4 regions of the Streptomyces sp. NPDC050264 genome follow, and region 3 is predicted to be linked to each of the others. Evidence: riboswitches for the same ligand, from Rfam matches in the RefSeq annotation. Region 3 holds a riboswitch; each other region holds the start of a gene.

Region 1 (2,192 bases), on a different contig from region 3:
CTCGACACCCTTCTCGAGGACACGCTCGGCGCCTGGACGGGCGACACGACGGAGCCCCGCCCCCTCCCGCCCGTCACCGCGGACGACACCGGCCGGGTCATCGTCGTGGACCGCCCGGGAGCGGTGCAGACACAGCTGCTCATCGGCCGCATCGGGCCCGACAAGCACGACCGTGTGTGGGCCGCGCAGATCCTCGGCACGTACTGCCTCGGCGGCACGCTCACCTCGCGCCTGGACCGCGTCCTGCGCGAGGAAAAGGGCTACACCTACGGTGTGCGCTCCTTCGCCCAGGTGCTGCGTTCCGCGCCGGACGGGACGGGTGCGGCGATGCTCGCCATCAGCGGCTCCGTGGACACCCCGAACACCGGGCCCGCGCTCGACGACCTCTGGAAGGTGCTGCGCACGCTGGCGGCGGAGGGCCTCACGGACGCCGAACGGGACACCGCGGTGCAGAACTTGGTGGGTGTGGCCCCGCTCAAGTTCGAGACCGCCGCGGCCGTCGCGGGCACCCTCGCCGACCAGGTCGAGCAGCAGCTGCCGGACGACTTCCAGGCCCGGCTGTACCGTCAACTCGCCGAGACGGGCACCGTGGAGGCCACCGCGGCCGTCGTGAGCGCCTTCCCGGCGGACCGTCTGGTGACGATCCTGGTGGGCGACGCCGCGCAGATCGAGGAGCCCGTCAGGGCCCTCGGTATCGGCGAGGTGACGGTGGTCACCGGCTGACCGCACTCCCGTACGTCGTACGAAGCCCCGGAGGCCGCTGGAACTCGAGCAGCGGTCACCGGGGCTTCGTGCTGGCGCGCACGTTCGTCCCCGATCGACCATGGATCTCTTATGTCCGAATTGGGGCGGAGGTTGCCTGTCTGCCCTGTGGCGTGCACTACAAAACACAGGATCCGTTTGTTGCTGAAAAGATGTTCCGCTTAGCGTCGGTCCGGCTGTTCGCCAGACACGCGTCGCGCCCGCGACACCGGACAGTCATCGCCGAGTCCCCCACGGCGCGAGCCAGGGGAGCCGGGGACCCACCGCAGTCCCTGGGGTGAATCGGGCGCTCTTCCCGTAAGGGGAGGGAGCCCGTAGGAGACCTTCCTGCTCCGAACCCGTCAGCTAACCCGGTAGGCGAGAGGGAAGGAAAGGATCAGCCACTACATGGCGTTCACCCGTGCCACCGGGAAGCACCGTCGCCCGAGCCGTCTCACGCGTACCACCGCGCAGGTCGCCGGAGTCGCGGCCCTCACCACGACCGGTGTCATCGGCGGCCTTGCCGCCCCGGCTCTCGCCGCCGACAACGCGGTCCCCGAGCAGAACGGACTGACGCAGGCCATCGCCATCGGCGACTCCCTGGCCGCCCAGATCGACGCGCAGGCAGTCGCACAGAAGAAGGCCGCCGACGAGGCCGCCGCCAAGAAGAAGGCCGAAGCCGAGGCCAAGAAGAAGGCCGAGGAGGCCAAGCGCGAGGCCGAGGCGAAGGCCAAGAAGGAGCGCGAGGCCAAGGAGCGCGCCGCCCGTGAGGCCGAGCGCAAGCGCCTCAACACCTTCGTGGCGCCGATCTCCGGTTCCTACGTCTCCACCGCCTACAAGGCGAGCAGTGGCCTGTGGTCCTCCGGCAGCCACACCGGCATCGACTTCCACGCGGCGAGCGGCACTTCGGTGCACGCCGTCGGCTCCGGCACTGTCGTCGAAGCCGGCTGGGGCGGCGCGTACGGCAACAACGTCGTGATCAAGATGAACGACGGCACGTTCACCCAGTACGGTCACCTGTCGTCCATCGGTGTCTCCGTCGGCCAGGCGGTCACCCCCGGACAGCAGATAGCCCTCTCCGGTGCCACTGGCAACGCCACGGGCCCGCACCTTCACTTCGAGGCCCGCACGACCGCCGAGTACGGATCGGACATGGACCCCGTCGCGTACCTGCGCTCCCACGGAGTGAACGTCTGACGTCTCCGCGACACCACGCGAAAGCCCCGGCTCATCGAGCCGGGGCTTTCGCGTGCGTGAACCGTTTCTGGCCAAAAAATATCCATGGATTCCGACCTCCCGTCGGAAATTCATGAACGGTGGAATAGAGTCACTGGGCAAGCGCGCCGAACGGGTGCCCATCGCGCTTGCACAAGCGTCGATCGACCGCGTTTTTCGCGGGGATTAAGACGGAGGTCGGGTCATGCGCATTCCCGCGCACTCGGTATGCACGG
Region 2 (2,192 bases), on a different contig from region 3:
CCCCTGGTCGTCGCCCCGTTCTTCTCGCTGGGCAGCACGATCATGGCCGGGGTCGTGTCGATCGGCGCCATCGTCGCCGTACACCTCCGGTACTCGTTCCACTCCGACGTCTACACCGAGATGGCCACCGTGGCCACGGTGTGCGTCCTGGCCTGCTTCATCAACCGGATCGTGCGCCGCGGCGACGAGCAGCTCGCCTCCGCGCGGCAGATCGCGGAGGCGGCCCAGCTCGCGGTGTTGCCGGAGCCTGCCGGGCGGATCGGCGGCCTGGCCATCGCGGCCCGGTACGAGGCGGCGCAGGCCGACGCGTTCATCGGCGGTGACCTGTACGCGGTGCAGGACACTCCGCACGGCGTGCGGCTCGTCGTCGGGGATGTGCGCGGCAAGGGCATGGGCGCGGTCGCCGCCGTGGCCGTCGTCATCGGCGCGTTCCGGGAGGCCGCCGAGCAGGAGGGCAGCCTGGAGGCGGTCGCCCAGCGCCTGGAGCGGGCGCTGGCCCGGGAGGGCGGGCGGCGCCGCGGCATCGACGACTTCGAGGGCTTCACCACCGCGGTGCTCGCCGAGATCCCGCACGGCGGCGACCTCCTGCGCATCCTCAACCGCGGCCATCCCGAGCCGATCGTGCTGCTCGAGGACGGCACGGTCCAGGTGGTCGAGCCGGCCGAGGCGGCGCTGCCGCTCGGCCTGGGCGAGCTCGGTTCCTGGCCGGACCGGGCCACCGAGGCCAGGTTCCCGCCCGCGGCGACGCTGCTGCTCTACACCGACGGGCTCTCCGAGGCGCGCAACGCGAAGGGCGTCTTCTACGACCCCGCGACCCGGCTCGCCGGGCGCCTCTTCCCGGGGCCGGGGGAGCTCCTCGCGACCCTGGCCGAAGAGGTGCGCCTGCACACCGGGGGCGGCGCCTCCGACGACATGGCGCTGCTCGCCGTACGGCGTCCTTGATCAATGTCACGAGCGGTGACCGGACGACACCGCTGCGCATAACAATTGACACTACGTCAGAAACGGGCGGGTTTGGCGTGCGTCAAAACCGACGGTCAACTCGCCCGATTCCGCCCACTGGTGCCCCGTTAAGTCCCGGCCGTGAACGTGAACGATCAATGGGAACGGCTTGGAATTACTGTCTGCTGTCTATTAACGTTCGATAACGCAGCGCGGTCGTCCCAGCCGTCACAAGCGACGGCTCCGTGCGCACACGCTTAATCCCGCAAGGGAGCCGGGGAACCACCAACTTGGGGTGAATCAGGCATCGTTCCGACGTTTTTCGGGCGTCGGGCCGTGCTCGTAGGAGACCTTCCTGCTCCGAACCCGTCAGCTAACCCGGTAGGCGAGAAGGAAGGAAAGGAGAGCGCCCCCGTGGCGTCGAACCGTCCTGCCCCCGAGTTCTCCGCATTCTCCGCCGAGCCCGCCGATGGCGGGTTCGGTGTCGAGCAGGAGAGCTGGGAGGAGTGGAATCCCACCGAGGAGTCCGTCCGTCCCGTCCGCGGCAAACACCGCGTAGCCCGGCAGCGCGGTGGGCTCGCGCGCAGCTCCACGGTCCTCGGCGTCGGCGTGATCGCCGCCGTCGGCGCGGGCGGCATCGCCAGCGCGCAGGGCGGCAAGCCCGCGGTCCACATCTCCATGCCCGACCTCTCCGCCGTCAAGGACTCGCTGCCCGAGGCCAAGTCGCTGCCCGGCGTGGGCGCGCTCATATCCGGCGGTTCCGACTCCTCGTCCGGAGCGTCCTCGGCCAGCCCGCTCACCACGATGAGCAACGGGCAGTCGGACGCGGGCGAGACGCTGCGGGCCCGCATCATGCAGCAGGCCGAGACCCAGCAGGACGCCGCCGACGCCACGGCGCAGGCCGCCGCCGAGGAGGCCGCCGCCAAGCAGGCAGCCGAGGAGGCATCGGCAAAGCAGGAGAAGGCCGAGGCCAAGGCCGCTGCCGACAAGAAGAAGGCGGAGGCGGAGGCCAAGAAGAAGGCCGAGGCCGAGCGGCTCGCCAAGCTGGCCAAGAGCTTCAAGCTCCCCGTCGCCTCGTACACGATCACCGGCACCTTCGGGCAGCCCGGAGCCATGTGGTCCTCCGGCTACCACACGGGCCTGGACTTCGCGGCCTCCACCGGTACGCCGATCTACGCCGTCCACAGCGGCACCGTCACCGAGGCCGGCTGGGCGGGCGCGTACGGCTACCGCACGATCATCACCCTCGA
Region 3 (2,192 bases):
AGGTGTGGGAGCAGTACGGCGGCCTCGACTACGCCCCGAGCGCCGACGAGGCCAGCCGCTCGCAGCAGATAGCCGTCGCCGAGAAGGTCCTCGACGCCAAGGGCCCCAACGCCTGGCCGAGCTGCTCGATCGTGGCGGGTCTCACCCAGGGCGACGAGTCGGCCGATGTCGACCCGGGCGCGAGCGTCTCCCCGAAGCCGTCCGAATCGGACGACTCGGCCGATTCGGGAGAGAAGAATCACGACGGGTCGGGCTCGTCCGACCCGTCCGTGGGTATCGACGCGTCGGACGCCCCGTCAGCCGGCAGCTCGGCGGATACCTCGGGTGACACGGCGAGTGGCGACCCCGGCGACGAGGCGAGTGGCGAGGCGAGCGACGGCTCGACCGATGAAGCCGCAGGCGATGACGGCGAAAGCTCCGACAGTGCCGGCAAGCCCGGTCGGTCCGACCCCACTTCCTCCGCGACGCCGTCCCCCTCGGACGCCGCTTCCGGTGAGTCCGGGTCCGACACCGCCGGCCGCCATCGTGGCGACCCCGCCGCCGACGACACCTCCGACTCCCGTACCTCCGACGGGCGGCACGCCTCGCGCGAGGAGGTGCGCACCGGCGGGACGTACACGGTCCGTTCCGGCGACAGTCTCTGGGACATCGCGGACGCTCAGGACGTCCACGGCGGGTGGGATGCGCTCTACGACCTGAACAAGAAGACGGTGGGTTCCGACCCCGACCTCATTCTTCCTGGTCAGAGTCTGGATCTTGGCCTCGAATCGGTCGAAAAGTAGCGGGAGTTCGGGGACGGTTGGGGTGCGTATGTCCACTTTTGCGAGAGTGAGACATGAGTCTCAAACACCCTGATCGTCTTTGAAATCGGGCGGATCGCCTGCTTAACGTCGTCACCGCTCGCCACAGCGGGCCCCGATGGACGTCACGCCGAATCCTGCCGACGTCCGTACGGGAACAGTCGACGCGTCAGCGCCGTAGGCAGGAGCGGGGGACCCAAGGTAAGTGCCGGGAAACCGGCTTGGGGTTAAGCCGCGCACAAGGATGCGCGGCCGGACACTCACTGGTCCGAACCCGACAGCTCACCTCGTAGGCGTCGGTGAGGGGATCTCTCCATGCTGCTTTCCAGCAAGGGCAAGCACCGCCGCCCGTCCAAGGCCGTCCGCGTCGCCACGCTCGCTGGTGTCGCCGGTGCCGCTGTCGCCGTTCCGCTGATGGGTGCCACCTCGGCCTCCGCCGCCTCCACCTCCGAGTGGGACCAGGTCGCGAGCTGCGAGTCCGGTGGCGACTGGTCCATCAACACGGGCAACGGTTACTACGGTGGCCTCCAGTTCTCGTCCTCCACCTGGGCCGCGTACGGCGGCACCTCCTACGCGTCCTCCGCCGACCAGGCGTCCAAGGCGCAGCAGATATCGGTCGCCGAGAAGGTTCTCGCGGCGCAGGGCAAGGGTGCCTGGCCGAGCTGTGGTGTGGGCCTGTCCGGCGCCGACACGAGCAACTCCGCCCCGGCGGACTCCTCGGCGGACTCCTCGCAGCAGTCCCAGCCGCAGCAGCAGGAGCGCTCCGAGTCCTCCACGACGACCCGCTCCGAGCAGCGCGAGCAGCCGCAGCAGCAGGAGTCGAAGAAGGACACCGTCACCACCCCGACCGGCAAGAAGGTCGAGAAGGGCGACGGCGAGTACAAGGTGAAGACCGGCGACACGCTCAGCAAGATCGCCGAGGCGCACGACACCAACTGGCAGAAGGTGTTCAAGCTCAACAAGGACATCGTCAGCAACGCCGACCTGATCTACCCGGGTCAGCAGCTGCACCTGAAGTAAGCCCCCTTCTTATAGGGACTCGCAGGGGGATGTGGACCCGGCATCGGCGGATGCGGGGTCCGGACGCCGCCCCCGTCCCCGCGGGCCGCTCATTTCGGCGACCTCCGTCCCGGCATCCGGGACGGAGGTCGCTGTCTTTGTTCCGTTAAGGAACATTTCGCTGTCGGCGTTGTCCACAGGACGGGCGGTCGGCTGGCCGATGCCTCGGAGCCGGTTACGCTCATGGGTGCGGGCCAAGCCGCCCGCATTGTTGTGTCACATCCCAGAAGGAGATGCTCGTGCCGTCCATCGACGTCGTCGTAGCCCGGGAAATCCTGGACTCCCGAGGCAACCCCACGGTCGAGGTCGAGGTCGGCCTCGACGACGGCAGCA
Region 4 (2,192 bases), on a different contig from region 3:
TGAAGCTGTCCCCCACCGCCGCGTAGGACCGAATCGTGCCGCCGCTGAATGATCTCGATTCGTTTGCCACGACCACACATCTTTCACCCTCGGGTGTGGCCTACGCGACCGTAACCAGGGGTTGACGAGCGGTGAGAAAACGCACTCGGCTCCCGGGGAATAACCCGGGAGCCGATCGGATCGCGCTCGAATCAGATCGAGACGCCGTGCTCGCGCAGGTACGCCAGCGGGTCGACGTCCGAGCCGTAGCTCGGGGACGTACGGATCTCGAAGTGCAGGTGCGGGCCGGTCACGTTGCCGGTGGCGCCGGAGAGGCCGATCTGCTGGCCCGCGGTCACGGTCTGCCCCGCGGAGACGCCGAGCGAGGACATGTGGGCGTACTGGGAGTAGCGGCCGTCGGCGTGCTGGATGACGACCTCGTTGCCGTAGGCGCCGTCCCAGCCGGCCGAGACGACGGTGCCGGCGCCGACCGCCTTGATGGCGGTGCCGGTGGGCACGACAAAGTCGGTGCCGGTGTGGTAGCCGCTGGACCACATGGAACCGGACGAGTGGTACGGCGTGCCGATGGAGCCGTCGACGGGCTTCACGAAGTCCGCGGTGCTGCTCGCCCGGGAGGCCGAGGCGGTGCTCGCGGCCGCGCCGTTCAGGGTGAGCTTCATGCCCGGCTTGATGACGCCCGCGTCGGAGCCGACGACGTCCTTGTTGGCGTCGTACAGCTTCTGCCAGCCGCCGTCGACGTTCTGCGCGTCGGCGATCTTCGAGAGCGTGTCACCGGACTTGACGGTGTACGTCTTCGCGTCGGTCGAGGCGGAGTCGGTCGCCGCGTGGGCGCCGGTGGCACCGATGAGCGGCAGGGCGAGCGCGGCGCCACCGGCCGACGCGACGGCGGCGGCGCGGGTGACGCGCTGGGACTTGGGGCGGCGGTGCTTTCCCTTGGCGGGCATGACGAGTTTCCTCTCCGTCGCCTACGAGGTGAGCTGTCGGGTTCGGGCTGGAGCTGCCCGGCCGGGCCCTTTCACGGACACGACTTCACCCCTAGCCGCATGGGGAATTCCCTCGGCGGCGCACTGCCTGTGGGTCCCCCGTTCCTGCCGTCACGGGTCGTTGTTCGGAATTCCGGGCGGTGGCAGGACTAGGCGTTCCGTCCGGAGTGAGTGGCGACCGTAAGGCAGCGCGAAAGGCGGTGACAAGCGCCGAAATCACCTCTGGGTCCGCTTTCTTGATCGTCTGGGCGTTTTCTGTGTCACCCTGCGTCGACTCAGGGGCTTTGCCGGCGCCTTACTTTCAGGAATTCAGAGGAAGAGAATTTCCGGCGGCCACCACGGACCGTTACGGCTATGAGCCTGCTCACGCGCCTGTACCCAATGTCCCTTTATTTACGGACGGTTGATGTGAAGTATGAGCAAAACGGACAGATGGTTTACTCGGGAACCCGTGTCGTATCGTCAGGAGCGCGTCCGCCGGCGAGCGACGCCGGAGCCCGACCGGGAGGAGCCCCCGTGACACAGCACGCCCCGTCCACCGAGCCCGAGCTGTCCGGAGTGCGCAACTTCCGCGATGTGGGCGGTCTCCCGACCGTGGACGGCCGGCGCGTGCGTCCGGGCGTGCTCTACCGCAGCGGCCATCTCGCCCACGCCACCGCCGAGGACGCGGCGTTCCTCGCCGGGCTCGGCCTGCACACCGTCTTCGACTTCCGCAACGCCGCGGACCAGCGCCTCGAGGGCGCCGACGTCGAACTGCCGGGCGTGCGCAATGTGAACCTGCCGCTGACCGACCCCGCCGACGGCGCCGAGTTCTGGCAGATGGTCCGCGACGGGGACATAGACCAGCTGCGCACCCTCCTGTCCGAAGGCCGCGCGGCGAACCGCATGATCACGTCGTACCGCTCGATCATCTCCCTGCGCACCGCCGAGCACAGCCGCGTGCTGCACGCGCTCGCCGAGGACAGCGTGCCCGCCCTGATGCACTGCGCGGCGGGCAAGGACCGCGCGGGCCTGTCGATCGCGGTGACGCTGCTCGCCGTCGGCGTGGAGCGCGACGCCATCGAGACGGACTACCTGGAGTCGAACGCGAAGCACCGCCGCTACAAGGTGCGCCGCAGCAGCGCGGCGAGCGACGCCTACTCCCCCGAGGTCATGGAGTTGCTCAGCCCGCTCTTCGACGCCCGCGCCGCCTACCTGCACGCGGCCTTC

The links. Region 3 has a riboswitch for cyclic di-AMP ahead of AB0J02_RS18765 (transglycosylase family protein). Riboswitches for the same ligand answer to the same signal wherever they lie in the genome.
Positions count from the first base shown of each region.
Region 1: it holds a riboswitch for cyclic di-AMP, as region 3 does, so the genes downstream of both, AB0J02_RS34710 (M23 family metallopeptidase) here and AB0J02_RS18765 (transglycosylase family protein) in region 3, are expected to answer to the same signal.
Region 2: it holds a riboswitch for cyclic di-AMP, as region 3 does, so the genes downstream of both, AB0J02_RS35375 (M23 family metallopeptidase) here and AB0J02_RS18765 (transglycosylase family protein) in region 3, are expected to answer to the same signal.
Region 4: it holds a riboswitch for cyclic di-AMP, as region 3 does, so the genes downstream of both, AB0J02_RS04845 (LysM peptidoglycan-binding domain-containing M23 family metallopeptidase) here and AB0J02_RS18765 (transglycosylase family protein) in region 3, are expected to answer to the same signal.

Region 1 covers NZ_JBFAKV010000025.1:139,550-141,741, forward strand. Annotated here, with positions in the region: gene AB0J02_RS34705 (pitrilysin family protein) at 1-723, shown strand, start outside; cyclic di-AMP (ydaO/yuaA leader) riboswitch at 973-1,137, shown strand; gene AB0J02_RS34710 (M23 family metallopeptidase) at 1,150-1,938, shown strand; gene AB0J02_RS34715 (GntR family transcriptional regulator) at 2,162-2,192, shown strand, end outside.
Region 2 covers NZ_JBFAKV010000026.1:120,438-122,629, forward strand. Annotated here, with positions in the region: gene AB0J02_RS35370 (PP2C family protein-serine/threonine phosphatase) at 1-942, shown strand, start outside; cyclic di-AMP (ydaO/yuaA leader) riboswitch at 1,187-1,345, shown strand; gene AB0J02_RS35375 (M23 family metallopeptidase) at 1,357-2,192, shown strand, end outside.
Region 3 covers NZ_JBFAKV010000009.1:258,295-260,486, forward strand. Annotated here, with positions in the region: gene AB0J02_RS18760 (transglycosylase family protein) at 1-782, shown strand, start outside; cyclic di-AMP (ydaO/yuaA leader) riboswitch at 964-1,111, shown strand; gene AB0J02_RS18765 (transglycosylase family protein) at 1,116-1,820, shown strand; gene eno (phosphopyruvate hydratase) at 2,093-2,192, shown strand, end outside.
Region 4 covers NZ_JBFAKV010000002.1:473,492-475,683, reverse strand. Annotated here, with positions in the region: gene AB0J02_RS04850 (SGNH/GDSL hydrolase family protein) at 1-70, opposite strand, end outside; gene AB0J02_RS04845 (LysM peptidoglycan-binding domain-containing M23 family metallopeptidase) at 192-944, opposite strand; cyclic di-AMP (ydaO/yuaA leader) riboswitch at 948-1,133, opposite strand; gene AB0J02_RS04840 (tyrosine-protein phosphatase) at 1,500-2,192, shown strand, end outside.